Regions from separate parts of the Sphingomonas pseudosanguinis genome, predicted to be linked through region 2. Evidence: riboswitches for the same ligand, from Rfam matches in the RefSeq annotation. Region 2 holds a riboswitch; the other holds the start of a gene.
What was found. A riboswitch is a leader RNA that binds a small molecule or an ion and turns the genes downstream of it on or off. The one in region 2 is predicted to bind cobalamin.
Positions count from the first base shown of each region.

Region 1 (7,891 bases), 530 kb from region 2:
CTAACCAAACTCCGAATACCTATGAGTGATACTCGGGAGACAGACGGCGGGTGCTAAGGTCCGTCGTCAAAAGGGAAACAGCCCTGACCTACAGCTAAGGTCCCCAAGTCGTGTCTAAGTGGGAAAGCATGTGGAAATCCCAAAACAACCAGGAGGTTGGCTTAGAAGCAGCCATCCTTTAAAGAAAGCGTAACAGCTCACTGGTCTAAACAAGGGTTTCTGCGGCGAAGATGTAACGGGGCTCAAGACACGCACCGAAGCTTAGGGTGTGCACATTAGTGCACGCGGTAGCGGAGCGTTCCGTAAGCCTGCGAAGCGATCTGGTAATGGGTCGTGGAGGTATCGGAAGTGCGAATGCAGACATGAGTAGCGATAAAGAGGGTGAGATGCCCTCTCGCCGAAAGACCAAGGGTTCCTGCGCAAGGCTAATCCGCGCAGGGTGAGCCGGCCCCTAAGACGAGCCCGAAGGGGGTAGTCGATGGGAACCACGTTAATATTCGTGGGCCTGGTGGTGTGTGACGGATCTCGTGTGTTGTACGTCCTTATCGGATTGGACGTGCCTCGAAGAGGTCCCGGGAAATAGCCCCACCGTATAGACCGTACCCGAAACCGACACAGGTGGTCAGGTAGAGTATACCAAGGCGCTTGAGAGAAGTGTCCTGAAGGAACTCGGCAAATTGCCTCCGTACCTTCGGAAGAAGGAGGCCCCATATATGCGCAAGCACTTATGGGGGGCACAGGCCAGGGGGTAGCGACTGTTTAGCAAAAACACAGGGCTCTGCTAAGTCGGCTTCAAGACGACGTATAGGGCCTGACGCCTGCCCGGTGCCTGAAGGTTAAGTGGAGGAGTGCAAGCTCTGAAATGAAGCCCAGGTAAACGGCGGCCGTAACTATAACGGTCCTAAGGTAGCGAAATTCCTTGTCGGGTAAGTTCCGACCTGCACGAATGGCGTAACGACTTCCCCACTGTCTCCAGGACATGCTCAGCGAAATTGAATTCTCCGTGAAGATGCGGAGTACCCGCGGTTAGACGGAAAGACCCCGTGCACCTTTACTGCAGCTTCAGAGTGGCATTGGACAAGAACTGTGTAGCATAGGTGGGAGGCTTTGAAGCATTGGCGCCAGCCGATGTGGAGCCATAGGTGAAATACCACCCTGTTGTTGTTTAATGTCTAACCTCGTACCGTGAAACCGGTACAGGGACCCTCTGTGGCGGGTAGTTTGACTGGGGCGGTCGCCTCCTAAAGAGTAACGGAGGCGCGCGAAGGTTGGCTCAGGACGGTTGGAAACCGTCTGTTAGAGTGCAATGGCATAAGCCAGCCTGACTGCGAGACTGACAAGTCGAGCAGAGACGAAAGTCGGTCATAGTGATCCGGTGGTCCCTCGTGGAAGGGCCATCGCTCAACGGATAAAAGGTACGCCGGGGATAACAGGCTGATAACCCCCAAGAGCTCATATCGACGGGGTTGTTTGGCACCTCGATGTCGGCTCATCACATCCTGGGGCTGGAGCAGGTCCCAAGGGTTTGGCTGTTCGCCAATTAAAGTGGTACGTGAGCTGGGTTCAGAACGTCGCGAGACAGTTTGGTCCCTATCTGCCGTGGGCGTCGAAATTTGAGAGGAGTTGACCCTAGTACGAGAGGACCGGGTTGAACGTACCTCTGGTGTACCTGTCGTCGTGCCAACGGCGCAGCAGGGTAGCTATGTACGGACGGGATAACCGCTGAAAGCATCTAAGCGGGAAGCCTCCCTCAAGATAAGATTTCTCAGGACGGTCGAAGACCACGACCTCGATAGATCGGATGTGGAAGTGCGGTAACGCATGGAGCTAACCGATACTAATTGTCCTATTCGCGCTTGAGAGCTCCACACCCCCACCATCAGCCCTGGGCTGATAGACTGAGGGTCTGGTCAGCAAATCCAGCCAGTGCACGCATCGATTTTAACCCCCATTTCCCCACCAGGTACCACCTGATGGGGATCAGTATTCGCGGACTCTATTGCCTGGTGGCCATAGCGTCGGTGTCCCACCCGATCCCATCCCGAACTCGGCCGTGAAACCCGACTGCGCCAATGGTACTACTGCTCAAGCAGTGGAAGAGTAGGGCGTCGCCAGGCATTACAGTCCGCGAACACACACAAAACCCATTCACATCGTCTCACACACCTTCCAAAATTGGCGCGGGGTGGAGCAGCCCGGTAGCTCGTCAGGCTCATAACCTGAAGGCCGCAGGTTCAAATCCTGCCCCCGCAACCATCCCACACACGCACACACACAGCCACAGCCCCGTAGCATCGCCGCTCCGGGGCTCTCCTGCGTTCTGTCACTCCCCCATTAGGCAAAAAAGCAGGCCACAGGCCTGCCACAGGGCGTCTCCAGTGAGAAAGATTAGCCTTGCCTCGCAGCAGGCCACACCCATCCACCATGCTCCGCATCAACCCCCGAATGACACAGGTTTCCCCTGAATGTCGTTCGCGCGCTTGTGATGCCTGCTGCTGGCTGCCCTTGTCGCTGTCGAACACGATAATTCCCAGCCTGGGAGGTTGCTCCACAGGTCTGCGGCCGGTGATGACCACCACGACGGGGTGCAGCTTACGCTCAAGCATAGCTGCCGGATTGTAGGCGTCACCATGCCATCTGCGTCGATGGGCACACGGTTCAGCTTGCCCATGGCATCGAGAACCACCTTGCAACTCGGTATGTCGGCCATGTTCGCAAGAGGCAATTGCGCCTCCCTTTAGATCATCTACCTACGGCCCCATGGATAACGCCTGTCAAGCGCCTGGCATTACCTGTCCGCTTGGCAGAGTGCTATGTAACGTGACGGCCTAGACAGGATCTACGCGTCGCGTGGGTAGGGCTGGAATGGATGGTGTTCGGTCGAGAGTACGATCGCAAATACTGCTCGTTGCCATTGGCGCGGGGCAGAGGCCTGCACCAACTGCGTCCGCTGCGTCGTTTCGACACAGACGCACGGCCAGTCGCATCGCCTCAACGGAACGATTGCGACCGCCATATTTATCGCATCAAGAAAATTGGGAACGACTTAACCTATCATAAGTTTAGCACCACCTGATCGGCAACGTATCGTCGCCGATCGTGTGGAGGCAAACGCGTGTACCGCATTTTCGCCAGTATCGCCTTGAGCTGCCTGACGGTGGCGTGCGCCGCGCCGTCGACCCGGATTGCGACGGGGCTGGAGCGTTATGGCTTGGATGCCGAGCGTTCCACCTGTATCGGCCAGCGGCTCGAGCGGAATCTGTCGCTGGGCCAGCTGCAGCAGCTGGGCAAGGCGGCTGCCGCCTATCGTCGCGATGACAGCGACCCCACGCGGTTGACGATGAGCGATTTGATCCGTGTCGCGGGCGAGATCAAGGACCCGCGCGTCGCTCTGGAAGTGGGCAAGGCCGCCGCAGGCTGCGGCGTGGCGCCCTGACCACGACACACCCCTCGTTTCGGAGGAAAACCCATGAACAAGCATGAACTTCGCGGCGGTGCCCGCTATGTCGGTGGCAAGGTCGAAAAGGCGGTCGGCGATGTCGTCGATAGCCGCGACTGGAAGGTCGCCGGCGTCACCGATCAGGTGGCGGGTGGTGCCGAGCATCTGTTCGGTCGTGCGCAGTCGATCGCGGGCGATGTCGTCGATGCGACCCCGAGCCTGATCGAGCATGCCCGTGAGAAGGTCGGCGATGCGGCCGATCGCTCCGTCGATGCCGCACGGCGCGGTTCGGACAAGGCGCGAAATCATATTCGCGGCAATGAGGCGACGGTGTTCGCCATTGCGGCTGCGCTGGGCGGCTATGCCCTGGGCTGGCTGATCCACCGCCGTCGCGGCTGAACTGACACATCCGGCACCGGGCGAGGCGCGCGCGTGAGCGGCGGCCCGGGCGCCATCCCCCCCTCATCATGCTGCGAATGACGACCGGTCGACAGGATCGGTGCGCGTCCGCACGTCACAGGAACAGGAGTAGATATGGCCCATAATGTTGCATCGGTGGAGGGTGGCGTGATCGGTCATCTCGGTCGTCGAGCCTCCTGGAGTGCGATTTTCGCCGGTGTGGTCATCGCGGTGGCGGTCCAGCTGGTCCTGGGCATTCTCGGCACCGGCATCGGCCTGTCGATGGTCGATCCGACCGATGGTTCGACGCCGGGTGCGGCGGGCTTCGGCATCGGCGCCGGCATCTACTGGCTGATCACCACCGTCATCGCGCTGGGTGCGGGCGGTTATGTCGCCGCGCGCATGTCGGGTGTGACCGAGCGGTTCGATGCGCTGGTGCATGGCCTGGTCGTCTGGGGCGTCACGTTGATCCTGACGCTGTATCTGCTGACCTCGGCGGTCGGTGGTATCATCGGCGGCGCGTTCCGCACGGTCGGCACTGTGGCCGGGGCGGCCGGTTCGACGGTTGGCGCGGCCGCGCCCAAGGTCGCGCAGGTCGCGGGTGTCGATGAAGGCGACGTCCGTCAGGAAGCCGCCAAGTATCTGAGCGATACTCCGACCGACCCGGCGCAGATGACTCCCGAGCAGGCGCAGAAGGAAATCGCCAAGCAGCTGCCCGCCATGGCGCGCGGCGGCACCGATGGTGTCCGTGCCGAGGCTCGTGTCGTCGACATCGTCGCGGCGCAGCGCAAGATCAGCCGTGAGCAGGCCCAGGCACAGGTGAGCCAGGCCAAGGCCGACTTCATCCGCACCAAGAACGAGACGGTGCAGGCGGCCAAGACCGCAGCGGATGCCGCCGCCGGTGCTGCGTCGAAGACTTCGTTCATCCTGGTGCTCGCGCTGCTGGTCGGCGCCGGTGCCTCCGCCTTTGGCGCGACTGCGGCCGCCCGCCGTCGTCCGCGCTGAGTGCCCGCGGCGGGCCGGCGTATCGGGCCCGCCGCACCTTTCCTGAAAGAGGAGATCATCACCATGACGAAGATCGCTCTCGGCGCCACGCTGTGCGCCATGCTGGCCCTCTCGGCCTGCAACACGGTCAATGGCGCGGGCAAGGATCTGCGCTCCGCCGGAAGCGCGATGTCCGATGCCTCGGGGCAGGACAAGCCGAAGAAATAACGTCACGGGGTGACCGTGAACGGACGGGGGTGGTCATGGACCGCCCCCGTTTTCCTATCCGCGCCGGCGAGCCCGGCGGGCGGGGGCTTCGGTTTCGGGCGGTTCGGTGGTTTCGACCAGTTCCACGATCTCGAACGCGAACCCCGCCCAGCCGCGCTGGCGCGCCGCATCGGCCACCGCGTTCTTCTTGCCGGTCGCGTCCTTCAGCGATTTGGCATGGCCCCAGAACACCTCGGTCTTGCCGTTGCCCAGATCGGCGACGATGCGCCAATAATGGGTGAAGGGCGACGCGGTCGGCCCGATCGTCTTCACATAGCCGTCCGCCATGGTTGCGGTCAGATAGCGGGTCCTGCGTGCCATGGCGTTCGCGATAGCGCGGATCGGGAGCCAGCGCATCCGCTTGACGCGCATGGCGTCATCGCCCAGACAGAACGCGGCCGGAATGATCCGGTCAATGATCGCGCCGGTTCTTCCCGACAAGGAAGATTAAAAGGGAACGCGGTGAGGGCGAGCGATCGCCCGAATCCGAGGCTGTCCCTGCAACTGTAAGCGGTGAGCGGAGATGCACGGATCGACCCCGATGGTCGGTCCAGCCACTGGGGCAACCTGGGAAGGCGCATGTTTCGCGATGACCCGTGAGCCAGGAGACCTGCCGGCGTCAGGTCGCTCTTGCCGGGTCCAGGGGATGGCCGTGGCTAAGGTCTTTTCCGACGAGCGACGCCAATGGTGGCGGAGGCATGGGTGACCATGGAAGTGCGGAATAAGCGTCCAGCCTGCATGGCACCCGTCCGTTCGGGATCGGACGGAAGGCCTCGGCTTGTTCGCAATAAGACGCTACAGGCAGTAAGATGTTATATCGTAACTACATTGAGAACCGCTGGGGATTGGTCGCTGGCGCGGCGTTGATGGTGGGGGGCAGCCCGGCGATGGCGCAGCGGGCAGGTGAAGCGGGAAGTGGCGACGGGTCGGTGCTGGTCATTGGCACGCGCGAGACGCCGGTACTGGACACGCCCAGTGCGACCGCCAGCCGGTTGGGGCTGACCCCGTTCGAGACGCCCGCCAGTATCGCCACGATCGACGGCGATACTATCCGCGCGCGCGGCGACCAGTCGATCGTCGAGGCGCAGAGCCGTGCGCCCGGCATCGCCAGCGTCGCCAATCCCGGCAATGGGGGCACGGCCCTGTCCGCGCGCGGCTTTTCGGGGCAGGGGTCGGTGCTGCAACTGATCGACGGGGTGCGGCTGTTCCCGGCGGCGGGGACCATCACCTTCCCGACCGACCCCTGGATGGTCGAGCGGATCGACATACTCAGCGGCCCGGCCTCGGTCCTTTACGGTCAGGGTGCGCTGGGCGGCGCGGTCAATGTCGTGATGCGCAAGCCGAGCGCGCGGACGCAAGGACAGGCCGAGATCGGCTATGGCGCGCAAGACAGTTTTCGCGCGGCGGCCGGGATCGGCGGGCCGGTGGGGCATACGCTGTCCTACCGTGTCGACGCCAGCTATCGACGCTCGGACGGCTATGTCGATCGCGGGGATTCACGCAGCGTCGCGCTGTCGGGGACACTGTTGTGGACGCCATCGCCGACTTTGGCAGTGACGATCCGCGGCGATCATGGCGATCAGCGGCCTATCACCTATTTCGGCACCCCGCTGATCGACGGACGGCTCGATTTGGCGGTGCGCGAGCGCAACTATAATGTCGCCGACGCGCGGATGCGCTTTCGCGACGACCGCGCCTCGGTCCAGGTCGACTGGACGCCGAGCGCGACGGTCAGCGTGTCGAACATCGCCTATTATCTGACCAGCGACCGTTTCTGGCGCAATCTGGAAAGCTATTGCTGGGTCGGCAGCACCGGGGCCTGCGCGGACGGATCGCCCGGCCGGCCCGGTACGATCCGGCGGAGCAGCAATTACGGTATCCGCCACGACCAGACCCAATGGGGCGATCAGGCGAGCGTGACGCTGCGCACGCCGCTGGCACCCGGTATCGCCAATGCCTTCGTCATCGGGGCGGACGTCAATCTGGTCCGCTTCACCCATGAGAACGACTTCGGATCGGAGGCGCAGGAGGACGGCGTCGACCCCTTCAATTTCGATCCGGGACGCTTCCTGGATACGCAGGGAATCGCGCCGCGATACCGCACCCGCACCGCCGCGCTGGCGGTGTTCGCTGAGGACCGGGTGACGCTGGGGCCGAAATGGTCGGTGGTCGGCGGCTTTCGCTATGAGGAAAATCAGGTGCGCCGCTGGGCGATCGCTTATCCGGGGGGCGTGCGGAGCGACCGCTTCGCCTTTGAAAAGACCTTCCGCAACGCGACCTGGCGGGCGGGCATCGTCTATCAGCCGCTGCCGACCCTGTCGCTCTACGGCCAATATGCGACCGGCGTCGATCCGTTGGGTACGTTGACCACCGTGTCGACGGGGCAGGTGGCGTTCAGCAATGCGCGCGGCAATCAGGTCGAGGCGGGGGCCAAGCTGTCGTTCCTGGGCGGGCGCGGCATGGCGACGCTGGCGGCGTACCGGATCGTCAAGACCGGGCTGCTGGCGCAGCGCACCCTGTCGAGCCCGGTCGAACAGGTCGGCCAGCGCTCGGCGCAAGGCGTCGAGGCGGCGGTGGCGGTCGATTTGCCGCAGGGCTTCGGGATCGAGGCCAATGGCACGCTGCTCGATGCGCGGTTCGACGATTTCCGCTCGGGCGGCACCGACTATAGCGGTCGCACGCCGCCCGATGTGCCCGAGGCGCTGGGCAATGTCTGGCTGCGCTGGGATGCGACGCGCCGCGTGAAGGCGCGTGCCGGACTGCGCTATGTCGGACGGCGCTTCTCGGACAATGGCAATGCGT
Region 1 covers NZ_CP189888.1:2,667-10,557, forward strand. The annotation lists rRNA gene ACQHGV_RS00015 (23S ribosomal RNA) at 1-1,861, shown strand, start outside; rRNA gene rrf (5S ribosomal RNA) at 2,003-2,117, shown strand; tRNA gene ACQHGV_RS00025 (tRNA-Met) at 2,180-2,256, shown strand; gene ACQHGV_RS00030 (hypothetical protein) at 3,116-3,436, shown strand; gene ACQHGV_RS00035 (CsbD family protein) at 3,470-3,838, shown strand; gene ACQHGV_RS00040 (hypothetical protein) at 3,974-4,843, shown strand; gene ACQHGV_RS00045 (entericidin A/B family lipoprotein) at 4,907-5,050, shown strand; gene ACQHGV_RS00050 (hypothetical protein) at 5,105-5,410, opposite strand; cobalamin riboswitch at 5,498-5,721, shown strand; gene ACQHGV_RS00055 (TonB-dependent receptor) at 5,899-7,891, shown strand, end outside.
Region 1: another riboswitch for cobalamin. It lies ahead of ACQHGV_RS00055 (TonB-dependent receptor); the one in region 2 lies ahead of ACQHGV_RS02490 (HoxN/HupN/NixA family nickel/cobalt transporter).

Region 2 (7,891 bases):
TTGGCAATTCGTGCCTCCATCGCGGCGAACCCGCGCCAGCGATAGAGGAGGAAGCTCGCGCCCCAGCAGACCACGAACAGCCCGACGATGGCGAAGCCCAATATGTTGAAATGCTCGGCCAGCGCGCCCGCATAGCGGAACGGCCCCGAAGTCCAGCCGAACCGCTCGGCCAGCAAGGCGGTCGCCTGGATGCCGCCGATCACCAGCGCGACCAGCGCGGAGACCAAAGTGATCGTCATGTTGTAATAGAGTTTGCGCAGCGGATGAACGAACGCCCACTCATAGGCGCCCAGCATCACCAACCCGTCGGCCGTGTCGATCAACGCCATGCCGACCGCGAACAGGACGGGGAACACCAGGATCGTCGCCAGCGATACGCCATCGGCGGCATGCGAACCCGACAGACCAAGGATCGCCACCTCGGTCGCGGTGTCGAAGCCCAGCCCGAACAGGAATCCCAAAGGCGCCATGTGCCAGCTCCGCCGGATCAATCGGAACAGCGGCCGGAACAGACGCGACAAAGGCCCCTGCCCCGAAAACAACATATCGGCATCGGCCTCCGCCATCGGCTCGCCCCGCGCGACGCGGCGGAAGCGGGTCCAGACATCGCGCAGGATGATGAGGTTCATGATCGCGATGGCAAACAGGAAACTGGCCGAGACGATGGTGGCGATCGTCCCGCCGCTCTGTCCGAACGCCTCGAAGTCGGCCAGGGTGCTCGCCGCCAGCGCGACCGTGGTCGCCGCGATCAGCACGATGGCAGAATGGCCGATCGCGAACCACAAGCCGACCGCGATGGGTCGCTGGCCGTCCTGCATCAGCTTGCGGGTGACATTGTCGATGGCGGCGATGTGATCGGCATCGACCGCGTGACGCAGCCCCAGGCTATAGGCGAGCAAAGCCGTGCCGAGCATCAGGCTGTTGCCCGCAAAGACGCTGAGCGCCCAGCCCCAGACGGCGATATTGACGATGACCAGCGCCCCCATCAGCAGCGTGACGCGACGCTTTAAGGAAGGGCGGGCGAAAACTTCGGACATGGGCGGATAAACCTCCCCCAAGCGCCATGGCGACGAAAGGCCGCCCCGCTCCTGCCAGACGGGCGCACGCCTAGCAGGGTCTTGCGATTCGGGTCGGCCGGACGGCGTCGCTCAAATGATACAATATATCCCGGCCATGACCATCCCCTGGATCGCGGCAAGAGCGACTCGCATCGGCAGGTCTCCTGGCTCGCGGGTCGAAGCGTTCCGTCATGCGGCCTTCCCGGATAACTCCAGTGGCTGTCCCCTCTCGCAGGAACCGGCATCACGCGCTCACCGCTTACAGTTGCAGGGACAGCTATGGCTTTGCACCATATTCCCGTTTCAAGCCCCGAGGGGCACCGATGCGATTGGCCGGCGATGGAGCTGAAAGCCCCGGCCGGTCGGCACGGGGATAGTCTGCGGTGGATGGAGGCGCAAACCGCTTTATCCCGTCCGGCGCGCGGCTTAAGCCCCGCATCATGGTGGATGTGAGACGATGGCCTCTCTGGGGGCGCCGCTGGACACCGGCGGCGGCCTGCCTGGTCGCGGCCTGCGCCGGCGGCCATTACCGACCGGTCAGCGACACGCCGGTGCGGATCGGCAAACCCTATACGGTACGCGGCGTCACCTATGTCCCCGCCGAGGACATGACCTACGACATGCTCGGCTATGCCAGCTGGTATGGCAGCGAATCGGGCAAGCGCACCGCGAACGGCGAACGCTTCCGCCCCGGTTGGGCCACGGCGGCGCATACGACGTTGCCGCTGCCCAGCTATGTCGAGGTGACGGCGCTGGATACCGGGCGGCGGATCATCGTGCGGGTCAACGATCGCGGCCCATTCGCGGGATCGTCGCGGATCATCGACCTGTCCCGCGGCGCGGCGGAACAGCTCGGCCTGCGCGCGGTCGGCAAGGCGGCGGTGCGAGTGCGTCGGGTCGAGCCGGACGAAAAGGATCGCGAACGCCTGCGCCACGGCAAGGCCGCGCGGCCCTTGCCGCCGGTGTCCGATGCGGTGCGGGCGAATTTGCTTTCGCAGATCGCGGCGGCGGGGATGACGGTGCGGTAGGAACGACGCGTTTCGCCCATTTATAGACGCTGCGGCTTGAGGTATCGACCTAGCGTGTTCCCCATTCTGCTTCTCATATTTGTGGCTGGTTTGCTGACGTTTGCCCTTATGCGGGGATACATCGGTGTTTACGGCGCGGCAGTCCATCGCACTGAGAACGCACCGCTTTATTGGGCGCAAGTGACCATCTTGGCGGTTGGGGCGATCGTTATAGGAGTCGCGATCACTCGGGGCGACTTGTAGTCGCGGGACTCCTGGCATGCGGAAAGCTGCCTGTCCGCTTTCCATCTGTGGACGCCCCTTCGGTTGCAAGCGGTATTTGGAAGTTCTGATGCATAGTCGGATGCTGCCATCTGTCCGGCCTGTGATGCAGCGATGAGCTGCTGGCCCGTATGGGAGTTCGCGGACCGGAACCACATCACCAAAAGCGTGCTCGTGGCACGGTGGAAAGCTCTGGTTCTTCCGACCCCGTCTCGCCGACTGTTGCGCCATACCCTCCTTCGACCGACTGCGCCCTCCGACGCCTCTGGCCCGCCTCGGCTTACGCCGCGACTGCGACCGGAGCTCTGTAATCCTCTTGCCTGACCAGCAACGCCCAGACGGTACGGGCCATCTTGTTAGCGAGCGCGACCGTGACCAGCATGCGTGGCTTCCTGGCCAGCATGCCCTCGAGCCATGAGCCGGCCGGCGCACCGCGCTTGCTCGCCTGGAGCACGACCGCGCTCGCCCCGATGATGAGCAGGCGCCGCAGCGTTCGCTCCCCCATTCGCGAGATCGCGCCCAGCTTCTGCTTGCCGCCGGTCGATGCCTGCTTCGGCACCAGGCCCAGCCAGGCGGCGAAGTCGCGGCCCTTAGCGAAGGTCTCGGCTGGAGGCGCTATCGCGGCAATGGCCGTCGCCGTGATCGGTCCGACACCCGGGATAGTCATCAGCCGTCGGGCCACCTTATCCTCGCGAGCCCGGCGCGTAATCTCCTTATCCAAGGCGGCGATCCGCTCATCGAGACCGGCAAGCATGTCGACCATCATCGCGAACATCGGTCGTGCAGCCTCGGGCAGCGTTTCGCCAATCTCCCCACCGTCGTCGAGCAGATCCGCCAGCATCGCTAGGTGCGCCGCTCCCTTGGGTGCAACCCAGCCGTATTCCGCGAGATGACTGCGGAGCGCGTTACCGATTTGGGTGCGCTGTTTCACCGCCAGGTCGCGCGTTCGAAAAACCAGCGCTGCGGCTTGCTGCTCCTCGGTCTTCACCGCCACGAACCGCATGTTCGGCCGCTGCGCCGCCTCGCAGATCGCCTCGGCATCCACCGCATCGTTCTTGTGCCGCTTCACAAACGGCTTCACGTACGCGGGCGGGATCAGCCGAACCTCGTGCCCCATCGCGCGCAACTCGCGGGCCCAGTGGTGCGCCCCGCCACAGGCCTCCAGCGCGACCACGCAGCGAGGATGGGCCATGAAGAAATCGAGCAGCTTGCCGCGGCTCAACCTGCGGCTGAACACCTGCCCGCCGCGCTCGTCAGCGCCATGCGCGTGGAAAACATGCTTAGCGATATCCAGCCCGATCGTGGTAGCCTCTGACACGGACGCCTCCCTCAGTGGTGATCAACACCTCCACTCTGGCACATCGATGCCGTCGGGGGGCGTCCACCCCATCACCCAAAGCAGACATTTACATTGAGCATTTCAGCCAGTCAGGTGCCAAGCCTTGCAACTCTAATCCTGCTCTCCGGCGAGAGATATACGCCAAAAACGAAAAAAGCGGGCTTTCGCCCGCTTCATCGTCATCCACCGATGTCAGTAGAAGATTGGTCGGGGCGACAGGATTCGAACCTGCGACCCCCACACCCCCAGTGTGATGCGCTACCAGGCTGCGCTACGCCCCGACCGAGCGGCGGCCTCTAGGCGGGTTTTATCCGGGATGCAAGCCTTGATGTTGCGATGATGGCGACACCACATCGGCCTCTCCATTGCGCCTGTCCGCCTGCGATGGTAGCGGGCAGGCTATCCGACATGGGGGCTGGTCGATCGTTCGCGCATCGGCGGGTACCCGTGCCCATTCAGCATAGACGGGTCCGAATGTTCATTCCCTTCACCGCCCCAGTCGCCGTGATGGCCGCCGCCTCCGGCGCCGCCGCATCGAGTGGCGCCGCCTCGTTCCTCAGCCTCGCGCCGCTGCTCCTCGTCTTCGTCGTCTTCTATTTCCTGATGATCCGCCCGCAACAGCGCCGCATGAAGACGCTGCAGGCGTCGATCGAGGCGGTCAAAAAGGGCGATCAGGTCACCACGGCGGGCGGCATCGTCGGCAAGGTGACCCGCGTCGAGGACCAGCTGGTCGAGGTCGAGATCGCCCCGAACGTCCGCGTCCGCGTGGTCAAGGCGACGCTGACCGACGTGGTGAACCCCAACGCCAAACCCGCGAACGACTGACCTCACGATGCTGGATTTCCCCCGCTGGAAGGTCGCTTCCATCATCGCCCTGCTGGCCGCCCTGTGCCTGCTGGCGGTCCCGAGCTTTCTGCCCGAAAGCGTCACCAACAGCTGGGGTTCGATTCCGCATCCCCGCGTGAACAAGGGCCTCGACCTGGCGGGCGGCAGCTATCTGCTGCTGGAGGCGGACACCGCCGACCTCGCCAACACGCGGCTGGAAACGATGCGCGATCAGGTCGCGGCCGAGATGCGGCGCGGCAATCCGCGGATCGACATCGGTGACATCTCGGTGCGCAACGGCCAGCTCAGCTTCATGCTGCGCGACCCCTCGCAGGTCGATGCGGCGCGCGAGCGGCTGCTGACCATCACCGGCGGCGGTGCGGGCATGAGCGGCCAGCGCGAATGGGACATCCAGGTCGTCGACACCTCGCGCTTCGTGCTGAAGCCGACCCAGGCGGGCCTGAACCAGGCGGTCGACACCGCGATGAAGACCGCGACCGAAGTCGTCCGGCGGCGTATCGACGCGCTGGGCACCAAGGAACCGACGATCCTCCAGCAGGGCAGCAACCGCATCGTCGTGCAGGTGCCGGGCCTTCAGGACCCGCAGCAGCTCAAGGACCTGATCGGCAAGACCGCCAAGCTGGAATTCAAGCTGGTCGACACCACCGCCAATCCGGCCGAGGTGGTCAAGGGCAATGCGCCTGCGGGCAGCCAGGTCCTGCCCTATCCCGGCAATCCGCTGGGTGCGCCGGTGATCGCGGTGAAGCGCCCCGTCATCATCTCGGGCGACCAGCTGATCGACGCGCAGCAGCAGTTCAATCAACAGACGAACGCGCCGGAGGTGGCGATCACCTTCGACGCGCAGGGCGGCCGCAAGTTCGCGCGGATCACGCAGGAAAATACCGGCAAGCCCTTCGCCATCATCCTCGATGGTCAGGTGCTGTCGGCCCCCAACATCAACGAACCGATCCTGGGCGGTCGCGCCTCGATCAGCGGCAACTTCACCGTCGACAGCGCCAACCAGCTGGCGATCTCGCTGCGCTCGGGCAAGCTGCCGGTCGATCTGAAGGTCGTCGAGGAACGCACCGTCGGCCCCGATCTGGGTGCCGACTCGATCCGCAAGGGCATCCTGGCCTCGGCGATTGCGGCGGTCGCGGTGATCGTGTTCATGACCGTCACCTATGGCCGGTTCGGCATCTATGCGAACATCGCGGTCGTCATCAACGTGCTGGTCATCCTGGCGGTCATGGCGATGCTGAACGCCACGCTGACCTTGCCGGGCATCGCGGGCTTCATCCTGACGATCGGCACCGCCGTCGACGCCAACGTGCTGATCAACGAGCGTATCCGCGAAGAGCGACGACGCGGGCGCAGCGTCGTCCAGTCGGTCGAGCTGGGCTATAAGGAGGCCAGCCGGACGATCTTCGAGGCGAACGTCACGCACGCGATCTCGGGCGTCATCATGCTCGTGCTCGGCTCGGGCCCGGTGAAGGGCTTCGCGGTCGTGCTGCTGATCGGCATCGTGACCAGCGTGTTCACCGCCGTTACCTTCACGCGGATGCTCGTGGCGCTGTGGTTGCGCCGCGAAAAGCCCAAGACCATCAATATTTGAGGCAGGAGAACAGATCATGCGCCTCCTGAAACTCGTCCCCGACAATACGAACATCGATTTCGTCCGCCTGCGCGGCTGGGCGTTCGGGCTGACCCTGTTGCTGACCGTGCTCGCGGTCGGCGTGACGTTCGCCAAGGGCCTCAATCTGGGCGTCGACTTTGTCGGCGGCCTGATGATCGAAGAGAAGTTTCCCACCCCGCCCTCGGCCGACCGCGTCCGCTCAGTCGTCGATGGCCTGGGCGTGGGCGAAGCCAGCATCCAGACGGTCGGCGACGGCCGCACCATCAGCATCCGCCTGCCCCTGCCGGAGTCGAAGGACGAAGGCGCGACCAACGCCGTCGTCCGCAAGGTCGAGACCGCGCTGGGCCAGCAATTCCCCGGCGCCACCTTCAGCCGTTACGACACGGTGTCGGGCAAGGTGTCGAACGAGTTGATCAAGCACGGCGTGCTGGCGGTCGTGCTGGCGATCCTGGGCATCGGCCTGTTCGCCATCTTCCGCTTCGAATGGCAGTTCGGCGTGTCGACCATCGTCGCCATCGTCCACGATCTGCTCGTCACGCTGGGCTTCTTCGCGATCACCCAGTTCGAACTGGACCTGACGATCATCGCGGCGTTCCTGACCATCATCGGCTATTCGATCAATGACAAGATCGTCATCGACGACCGCATCCGCGAGAATATGCGCCGCTATCGCAAGATGGACATGCGCGAGATCATCAACCTGTCGGTCAACGAGACGCTGCCGCGCACGGTCATGACCTCGGTCACGATCCTGCTGGCGCTGGTCGCGCTGCTGCTGCTGGGCGGCCATGTGCTGCGCGGCTTCACCGCCGCGATGATCCTGGGCATCGTGGTCGGCACCTATTCGTCGATCTACGTCTCGTCCTCGCTGCTCATCTCGCTGGGCCTGCGCGCCGAGCCGAACCGCGAGAAGCCGGGCACCACCGACAAGCGGACCATCGCCGACGCCGAGCGCATCACCCCGCGTGAGGGGTAAGCGGCACGCATGAGCGACTCGATCCGCATCACCCGCGATCCCACCGCACCCGGCCCGATCGTCCGTGGCTTCGCCGCGAACGGTTACCGGGTCGGGGAGATCGCCTATCCGGCGCTGCTCCTGTCGCCCGACTGGCATGAGCCGTGGAGCCCGCCGGCGTTCGACGCGCTTGATACCGCCTCGGTCCAGGCGTTGATCGACGAAGCGCCCGAGTTCCTGTTGCTGGGCACCGGTGCCGAGTTGCGCCGCCCGCCGGCGGCGTTCCGCGCGGCCATGGAAGCGGCGGGCCTGGGCGTCGAGGCGATGGACAGCCGCGCCGCCGCCCGCGCCTGGGGTGTGCTGCGCAGCGAGGGGCGCAAGATCGTCGCCGCGCTCTACCCGCTCGACGCCGCCTGACGCGTTATCGGGGGGCGGAGTCGTTCCGCCGCCCGACCAGTTCGGCCAGATGCGAGTGCAGCGCCGCCGCATTGGCCGGCCAGGTGAAATCGCGCACCGCCGCGCGCACCGTCCAGGGATCGGGCGCCTGAGCCAACACCTCGCCGATCGCCGCCGCGAACGCGCCCGCATCGGCGCTGGCGATCCGCCCCGCCGCGCGACTGGTCACGACATCGCGCGCTCCGCCCGCCGGCGTGATGACGATCGGCGTGCCGCAGGCCAGCGCCTCGACCCAGGCATTGGCCAGCCCTTCGGACACCGACGCCAGCGCCATGACATCGGCCGCGCCGAGCAGCGCGGGCAGGTCATGATGCGGCACCCCGCCGACCAGCCGCA
Region 2 covers NZ_CP189888.1:536,195-544,085, reverse strand. The annotation lists gene ACQHGV_RS02490 (HoxN/HupN/NixA family nickel/cobalt transporter) at 1-1,037, opposite strand, end outside; cobalamin riboswitch at 1,196-1,398, opposite strand; gene ACQHGV_RS02485 (septal ring lytic transglycosylase RlpA family protein) at 1,508-2,086, shown strand; gene ACQHGV_RS02480 (IS110 family transposase) at 2,628-3,665, opposite strand; tRNA gene ACQHGV_RS02475 (tRNA-Pro) at 3,891-3,967, opposite strand; gene yajC (preprotein translocase subunit YajC) at 4,161-4,511, shown strand; gene secD (protein translocase subunit SecD) at 4,519-6,123, shown strand; gene secF (protein translocase subunit SecF) at 6,140-7,120, shown strand; gene ACQHGV_RS02455 (Mth938-like domain-containing protein) at 7,130-7,516, shown strand; gene ACQHGV_RS02450 (glycosyltransferase) at 7,521-7,891, opposite strand, start outside.